Regions from separate parts of the Streptomyces sp. NPDC050625 genome, predicted to be linked through region 2. Evidence: predicted binding sites of a transcription regulator. Region 2 holds the regulator's gene; the other holds the start of a gene.
The links. The regulator HrcA, encoded in region 2, represses chaperone genes, less so after heat shock. The targets are predictions, from matches to a motif close to TTNGCACTCNGNNNNNCNGAGTGCNAA.

Region 1 (4,411 bases), on a different contig from region 2:
GGGTGCGCAGCGGGCGTATGGAGGACGACCCAGCTACCGTCGCCCAACTGAGGTTTGTGTACGACCTCCTCGTGGCCTCCGCGCTATCGCAGGAGAAGTCCCTGGCCCTGATCGAGGCGTTGGCGCAGGATTACGCCCATGAGGAAGAACCTTGACAACGACCTGGGCACGGCCGTATGGATCAAATCGAGCTACAGCGCCGGCGGCAACGACTGCCTCGAAGTCACCCACGACTCCCCCACGCTCATCCCCATCCGCGACTCCAAGACCCCCCTCGGTCCGAAGCTCATGTTCCGGGCCGAGGCATGGTCGGCGTTCGTCGAGGACCTGAAGCGCGCCTAGCCGTCAAGTGACCGTGGGGGCCGCCCGCTTCTTCGCCAGTGTCGTGCTTCCACGCCCCGAGTAAAGGGCGCTCCGCGTCGCCTTCGGCGATGGCCCTGCGGGCCACCCTTGACTAGGGCCGCTCCAGCACGGGTGAGAAGCAAGCGAGTGGCCCGGAAAGACGGTGGCCGCTTGACGGGGTTCACGGGCAACCGTCGGCTGCGTGCCTGGCCGGGGTTCGCGGGCGCGGCCGCGCCTCGCCAGCACGCCGGGCTGGCTCAGCGGCTTGCGGATGGTGGGCAATGGAGCGCGGGGGCTGCGTGGCGGGACGCCGGGCCAGCATCGTCATAGGTCGGCGCCTACCGCAAGGGGCCCGTGATACCAACCGACGCGACCGCATCGACAAGGTCCGCGGCTACGCCGAAGCTGGTATCCCCATCCACCTGCTGATCGACCGGGACAACAACACGCTCGTCGTACACAGCGAGCCCAAGGACGGCCGCTACCAACAGTCCCCGGCCCACTCCTGGGGCGCCACCGTCGCGCCGACTGGAAACGCCCGAGGGCGGCACCCCCAGCCAGAAGCTGGGAGAGCCGCCCTCGGTCCGTAGGACAGGCGATCAACCGGAACCGGTCGATCAGAAGTCCATGTCACCGCCCGGCATGCCGCCCGGAGCGGCCGCGGCGGCCTTCTCCGGCTTGTCGGCGATGACGGCCTCGGTGGTGAGGAACAGCGCGGCGATGGAGGCGGCGTTCTGCAGCGCGGAACGGGTCACCTTCGCCGGGTCGATGATGCCTTCCTTGACCAGGTCGACGTACTCGCCGGTCGCGGCGTTCAGGCCGTGGCCCGGGGTCAGGTTGCGCACCTTCTCCACCACGACACCGCCCTCGAGGCCGGCGTTGACGGCGATCTGCTTCAGCGGAGCCTCGAGCGCGAGCTTCACGGCCTGGGCGCCGGTCGCCTCGTCACCCTGCAGCTCCAGCTTCTCGAACACCTGGGAGGCCTGGAGCAGGGCCACGCCACCACCGGCGACGATGCCCTCCTCGACGGCCGCCTTGGCGTTGCGGACGGCGTCCTCGATGCGGTGCTTGCGCTCCTTGAGCTCCACCTCGGTGGCGGCACCGGCCTTGATGACCGCGACACCGCCGGCGAGCTTCGCCAGGCGCTCCTGCAGCTTCTCGCGGTCGTAGTCGGAGTCGCTGTTCTCGATCTCGGCGCGGATCTGGTTGACCCGGCCGTTGACCTGGTCGGAGGAGCCGGCACCGTCGACGATGGTGGTCTCGTCCTTGGTGATGACGACCTTGCGGGCGCGGCCCAGGAGGTCCAGGGTCGCGTTCTCCAGCTTGAGGCCGACCTCCTCGGAGATGACCTCGCCGCCCGTGAGGATGGCGATGTCGCCGAGCATGGCCTTGCGGCGGTCACCGAAGCCCGGGGCCTTGACGGCGACGGACTTGAAGGTGCCGCGGATCTTGTTGACGACCAGGGTCGACAGGGCCTCGCCCTCGACGTCCTCGGCGATGATCAGCAGCGGCTTGCCCGACTGCATGACCTTCTCCAGGAGCGGGAGCAGGTCCTTGACGGAGCCGATCTTGGAGTTGGCGATGAGGATGTACGGGTCGTCGAGCGACGCCTCCATCCGCTCCATGTCGGTGGCGAAGTACGCCGAGATGTAGCCCTTGTCGAAGCGCATACCCTCGGTGAGCTCCAGCTCCAGACCAAAGGTCTGGGACTCCTCGACGGTGATGACGCCTTCCTTGCCGACCTTGTCCATGGCCTCGGCGATGAGCTCGCCGATCTGGGTGTCGGCGGCGGAGATGGAGGCCGTGGAGGCGATCTGCTCCTTGGTCTCGACGTCCTTGGCCTGCTCCAGCAGGGCGGCGGAGACGGCCTCGACGGCCTTCTCGATACCGCGCTTGAGGGCCATCGGGTTGGCGCCGGCGGCTACGTTGCGCAGGCCCTCCTTGACCAGGGCCTGGGCGAGCACGGTCGCGGTGGTCGTACCGTCACCGGCGACGTCGTCCGTCTTCTTGGCGACTTCCTTGACCAGCTCGGCGCCGATCTTCTCGTACGGGTCCTCGAGCTCGATCTCCTTGGCGATGGAGACACCATCGTTGGTGATCGTGGGGGCGCCCCACTTCTTCTCGAGGACGACGTTGCGGCCCTTGGGGCCGAGCGTCACCTTCACGGCGTCCGCGAGCTGGTTCATGCCGCGCTCGAGGCCGCGCCGCGCCTCCTCGTCGAACGCGATGATCTTGGCCATGTGAAGTGGTCCCTCCAGGACTGGGGGTGATTCCTTCGGACCGCGCCCGCGCCCGCGACGGACGGCCCACGGGCCGGTGGTTCCTTGCCCCACCCGCTCCGCGGCCTCACCGACCCGGTCCTTCTTTTGTCACTCTCACCTTCAGAGTGCTAACGCCAATGATTAGCACTCGCCCCTGTCGAGTGCAAGCGGCTCGGGAGGATACGCAGGTGGGCTGCGGCGTCACGGGGCCCGGGCGGGCCGGGCGGCACGGGCGTCGCGGGCAGACCGAAGGGCCCGTACCCCGGGAGGTACGGGCCCTTCGAAGATGAACAGAACGTCGGTGTCAGTCGACGCGTGCTTCAGCTGGTCGCCAGCCGGACCATGTCCGCCTGCGGGCCTTTCTGACCCTGCGAGATCTCGAAGTCGACCCGCTGTCCCTCTTCCAGGGTGCGGTAGCCGTCCATCTGGATCGCGCTGTAGTGGACGAAAACATCCGCACCACCGTCGACCGCGATGAAGCCGTACCCCTTCTCCGCGTTGAACCACTTGACGGTGCCCTGAGCCATGCCTAACTCCCCTATTACTGGCCCTTGCACAGATCCACACCTCGCGGATCCGGGTCAGACCTCACCCCCCATTGGCTTGGGGGCGTGCGCCGGAACGCGTCGACCGCGGCTGAATGTATCTGTCCAACTGCCGTCTGCAACAGGTCAATCGGACGAGAATTCTGGACGTGCGCGGTCCGGAATGTGGCGAGAATTCGCCTGAATTCAGGGCAAGTCGGGCCCTGCAAAAGGTATAAAAGCCGCAGAAAGCCCACACACTTTGGCTACTTCTTGTCGGCCTACGGCATGAATCCAGGGCTTCCGACCCGGAGATCGGGAGCGAGTTCCCCAACTGTACCGCGCTCAATCACACTGAATTGCCCCCTCCGCTTCTCTCACGGAGGGGGCAATCAGATGAACACTCGGTAACTGCCGTTACCCACGGTAATGATCAGCCGCCGGCGACCGCCGGGATGATGGAGACACCCGAGCCGTCGGGGGTCGCCGTCTGAAGGCCCTGCTCGAAGCGGACGTCGTCGTCGTTGACGTACACATTGACGAAGCGGCGCAGCTTGCCCTGGTCGTCCAGGACACGGGCGGCGATCCCCGTGTGGTTCTTCTCCAGGCTCTCGATGACCTCGGCGAGGGTCGCGCCCTCGGCCGTCACCTCGGCCTGGCCGCCCGTGTAGGTGCGCAGGATGGTGGGGATGCGGACGGTCACACTCATGCCAGGCCAGCCTCTCGGAAGGAGTCAAGGTTCGGGCGGATGGTCGCGGTCAGGCCCGTGCCGGCCACCGCGTCAAGCGTCTTGAGGCCGTCGCCCGTGTTGAGGACGACGGTGGTCTTGGTCGGGTCGAGGACGCCGTCCTTGATGAGCTTCCGCGTCACGCCCACCGTCACACCGCCCGCCGTCTCGGCGAAGATGCCCTCGGTGCGCGCCAGCAGCTTGATGGCGTCCACGACCTGCTCGTCGGTCACATCCTCCACCGCGCCGCCGGTGCGGCGCGCGATGTCGAGGACGTACGGCCCGTCGGCCGGGTTGCCGATGGCCAGGGACTTGGCGATGGTGTTCGGCTTCTGCGGGCGGACCACGTCGTGCCCGCCCTTGAAGGCCACGGACACCGGCGAGCAGCCCTCGGCCTGGGCGCCGAAGATCTTGTAGGGCCGGTCCTCGACAAGCCCGAGCTTGATCAGCTCCTGCAGACCCTTGTCGACCTTGGTGAGCTGGGAGCCGGAGGCGATGGGGACCACGATCTGGTCGGGCAGCCGCCAGCCGAGCTGCTCGCAGATCTCGTACGCCAG
Region 2 (4,411 bases):
CGCTGTCCTGGCCGCGGCGAGTTCGGCTGCCAGAACCTCCACCAGCTGCCCGGCGGGCAGTTCCCGGGCCATCCTGTGCCCCTGGCCCGCCCACAGCGCCATGCCCTGCGCGTCACCGGCCTGGGCGGCCGCCTTGCGCAGCGGCGAGGTCAGATGGTGGACCTCCGGGTAGGCGGCGGGGGCGTACGGTCCGTGCTCGCGCATGAAGCGGTTGACCAGGGCGCGGGCCGGCCGGCCGGAGAACGCGCGGGTCAGCTCCGTACGGGCGAAGAGCGGGTTGGTCAGCGCCCGCTTGTGCAGGGCGTTCGCGCCGGACTCGGGGGTCGCGAGGAACGCGGTGCCGAGCTGGGCCGCGCTCGCGCCCGCCGCGAGGGCGGCGGCGATCTGACTGCCGCGCATGATGCCGCCTGCCGCGACGATCGGGAGGTCCACGGTCTCGCGGATCTGCGCGACGAGGGAGAGCAGTCCGATGCCCGCGCAGTCGTTCTCCGGGATGTCGCGGTGGGTGCCCTGGTGTCCGCCGGCCTCCACGCCCTGCGCGATCACCGCGTCGGCGCCGGCCCGCTGCACGGCGAGGGCCTCCTCGGCGGTGGTCGCGGTGACCAGGGTGAGTGTGCCCGCGCGGCGGAAGGACTCCAGCACCTCGCTGGTGGGGACGCCGAAGTGGAAGGAGACCACCGGCACCGGGTTGTCGAGGAGCACGGCGAGCTTGACGTCGTAACCGTCGTCGCGGCCGCTGTCCGGGTCGCCGAGCTCGACCTCGTACCAGGCGGCCTCGCCGGCCAGCTGGTGGGCGTAGACCTCCACGGCCGACGGGTCGGCGTATTCCGGATGCGGCATGAAGAGGTTCACGCCGAAGGGGCGGTTGGTGAGTCCGCGCAGCTGCTTGATCTCCTGGTACAGGCCGTCGGCGGTCTTGTACCCGGCGGCGAGGAATCCAAGACCGCCCGCATCGGACACGGCAGCCGCGAGCTGCGGGACGGAGACCCCGCCCGCCATGGGGGCCTGCACGATCGGATGAGGGAAGAGATCGGTCAGTGCGGAGGACATGACGGCATGTTGTCACGTCCTCCGATCAAGTCCGAATCCGGCCTTCCCTTGGCATACGCCATTGGCATACGGCCGGATCAGCGACCGCACGCTGCCCGGTCAGCGACCGTTGAAGGCGTCCTTCAGCCGCGAGAACAACCCCTGCTGACCCGGCTGACTGTGTCATCCCGGGGGCCAACCCCCGGAACCCCCGGCCGCCCGGTCAGCGACCGTTGAACGCATCCTTCAGCCGAGAGAACAGCCCCTGCTGACCCGGCTGGAACTGGCCCTGGGGCCGTTCCTCGCCGCGCAGCTTGGCCAGCTCGCGCAGCACCCGCTCCTGCTCGGGGTCCAGCTTGGTCGGGGTCTGGACCTCGACGTGGACCACGAGGTCGCCCCGGCCGCCGCCCCGCAGATGCGTGACGCCCCGGCCGTGCAGCGGGATCGACTGGCCGGACTGGGTGCCCGGGCGGATGTCGACCTCTTCGAGGCCGTCCAGGGTCTCCAGCGGGACCTTGGTGCCGAGCGCCGCCGCCGTCATCGGGATCGTGACCGTGCAGTGCAGGTCGTCGCCGCGCCGCTGGAACATGGCGTGCGGCAGCTCGTGGATCTCGACGTACAGGTCACCGGCGGGACCGCCGCCGGGGCCGACCTCGCCCTCGCCGGCGAGCTGGATGCGCGTGCCGTTGTCGACACCGGCCGGGATCTTGACCGTGAGCGTGCGCCGGGACCGCACGCGGCCGTCGCCGGCGCACTCCGGGCACGGGGTGGGGACCACGGTGCCGAAGCCCTGGCACTGGGGGCACGGGCGGGACGTCATGACCTGGCCCAGGAAGGACCGGGTCACCTGCGACACCTCACCGCGGCCGCGGCACATGTCACACGTCTGGGCGGTGGTGCCCGGCGCGGCGCCTTCGCCGTTGCAGGTGTTGCAGACGACGGCCGTGTCGACCTGGATGTCCTTCGTCGTACCGAAGGCCGCCTCGTCCAGCTCGACCTCGATACGGATCATCGCGTCCTGGCCCCGGCGCGTACGCGAGCGCGGCCCGCGCTGCGACGCCGTGCCGAAGAACGCGTCCATGATGTCCGAGAAGTTGCCGAAGCCACCGGCCCCGAAGCCGCCCGCACCGGCCCCGCCGGCCTGCGAGAGCGGGTCGCCGCCGAGGTCGTAGACCTGCTTCTTCTGCGGGTCCGACAGCACCTCGTAAGCGGCGTTGATCTCCTTGAACCGCTCCTGGGTCTTCGGATCCGGGTTCACGTCCGGGTGCAGCTCGCGCGCGAGCCGGCGGAAGGCCTTCTTGATCTCTTCCTGCGACGCGTCGCGACGCACGCCGAGAACGGCGTAGTAGTCCGTGGCCACTTACGACTCCGCCAGGATCTGTCCGACGTAACGTGCCACTGCGCGTACCGCTCCCATCGTTCCCGGGTAATCCATGCGGGTCGGTCCGACCACGCCGAGCTTGGCGACTGCCTCGCCGCCCGAACCGTAACCGACCGACACGACGGACGTGGAGTTGAGTCCCTCATGGGCGATCTCGTGCCCGATGCGCACGGTCACACCCGGATCCTTGGCCTCGCCGAGGAGCTTGAGGAGCACGACCTGCTCCTCCAGTGCCTCCAGGACGGGCCTGATCGTAAGGGGAAAGTCATGTCCGAAGCGGGTCAGATTGGCGGTGCCGCCGATCATCAGCCGCTCCTCGTTCTCCTCGACGAGCGTCTCCAGCAGGGTGGAGAGCACCGTCGAGACCGTGCCTCGGTCCTCGACCTCGAAGGCGTCCGGCAGGTCCTCGACCAGCTGGGGCACGTCCGTGAAACGACGGCCCGCGACCCGGCTGTTCAACCGCGCCCGCAGATCCGCCAGGGACGATTCCCCGAAGGGTGCCGGGCAGTCGACCATCCGCTGCTCGACCCGGCCGGTGTCCGTGATCAGCACGAGCATCACCCGCGCGGGCGCGAGCGCCAGCAGCTCCACGTGCCGCACGGTCGAGCGGATCAGGGAGGGGTACTGCACGACGGCGACCTGCCGGGTGAGCTGGGCGAGCAGCCGGACCGTGCGTGCCACGACGTCGTCCAGGTCGACGGCGCCGTCGAGGAAGTTCTGGATCGCCCGCCGTTCGGGGGCGCTCATCGGCTTGACGCCGGCGAGTTTGTCGACGAACAGCCGGTAGCCCTTGTCCGTCGGGATCCGCCCCGCGCTGGTGTGCGGCTGGGCGATGAAGCCCTCGTCCTCCAGGGCCGCCATGTCATTGCGGACGGTGGCCGGGGACACACCGAGGTTGTGCCGCTCGGTCAGCGCCTTGGAGCCGACCGGCTCCTCCGTGCCGACATAGTCCTGGACGATGGCGCGCAACACTTGGAGCCTGCGTTCGCTCAGCATTCGCGCACACCTCCAGAAATGTCGTGATCTTGACGCCCTGCCTGGCACTCTGCTCGCCCGAGTGCCAGAGTTCCCCGGCCCAGTGTACGGCGGTGGGGTACGCCCCGGGCAAGGCCGGTCATGCGCCTTCGCGCCCGTGGTGGCCGTCACGGATAGCGTCGCCGTATGACGGTGACTTGGGAAGAGCTGGGGTGGGAGCGGGTGGCCGCCGGGGTGGGCAGATGCCGGCTGCCTGGCTGGGACTGCACGGCGGGGCTGGTTCTCGGTGAGGGTACGGCGCTGGTGGTGGACGCCGGGTCGAGCCTCGGGGAGGGCGCGTGGTTGCGCGCGCGGGCGCAGCGGCTCGCCGGTCACCGTGTGACCCATCTCGCGCTCACCCACCCCCACTTCGACCATGTCTTCGGCGCGGCGGCGTTCGCGGGCGCGGAGGTGTTCGCCGCGGTCGGCACGGACGCGGTGTTCGCGTACGAGCGGGAGGAACTCCGCCGGGACGCGATCCGCAACGGGCTGCCCGCCCGGGAGGCGGAGGAAGCGGCCGATGCCCTCGTCCTGCCCCGTCATCCGGTCTCCGGCGAGTGGACGCTGGACCTGGGCGGAGGCCGCCAGGTGCTGCTGGCGAACGTCGGCCCGGGCCACACCGCCCATGACCTCGCGGTCCTGGTTCCGGGCGACCCCGAGGTGGTGTTCTGCGGCGACCTCGTCGAGGAGTCCGGCGAGCCCCAGGCCGGCCCCGACGCCGTACCGTCGCGGTGGCCCGCGGCCCTCGACCGGCTGCTCGCCCTCGGCGGTGAGGACGCGCTGTACGTCCCCGGTCACGGAGCGGTGGTCGACGCGGGCTTCGTCCGACGGCAGCGCGACGAGCTGGCGGCGCGTTTCGGCGTGTCGTGAGCGGGGGTACGGCGGTTCTCCTATCGTCATCCGAATGCGCCAGTACTCGCCGGACCTGACCCCGCCCTGGAAGAAGCCCGTGCCGGTCCCGGAGGTCCCGGCGGACCCCGGTCTGGT

Region 1: the regulator HrcA is predicted to act here: its motif matches at 2,709-2,735, upstream of groL (chaperonin GroEL).

The regions. Positions count from the first base shown of each region.
Region 1 covers NZ_JBFAIQ010000011.1:199,173-203,583, forward strand. The annotation lists gene AB0I54_RS25115 (helix-turn-helix transcriptional regulator) at 1-155, shown strand, start outside; gene AB0I54_RS25120 (DUF397 domain-containing protein) at 139-342, shown strand; gene AB0I54_RS25125 (Uma2 family endonuclease) at 624-932, shown strand; gene groL (chaperonin GroEL) at 960-2,582, opposite strand; gene AB0I54_RS25135 (cold-shock protein) at 2,924-3,130, opposite strand; gene AB0I54_RS25140 (MoaD/ThiS family protein) at 3,561-3,836, opposite strand; gene thrC (threonine synthase) at 3,833-4,411, opposite strand, start outside.
Region 2 covers NZ_JBFAIQ010000003.1:131,921-136,331, forward strand. The annotation lists gene AB0I54_RS08130 (nitronate monooxygenase) at 1-1,050, opposite strand, end outside; gene dnaJ (molecular chaperone DnaJ) at 1,253-2,389, opposite strand; gene hrcA (heat-inducible transcriptional repressor HrcA) at 2,390-3,406, opposite strand; gene AB0I54_RS08145 (MBL fold metallo-hydrolase) at 3,572-4,294, shown strand; gene AB0I54_RS08150 (DUF3097 domain-containing protein) at 4,329-4,411, shown strand, end outside.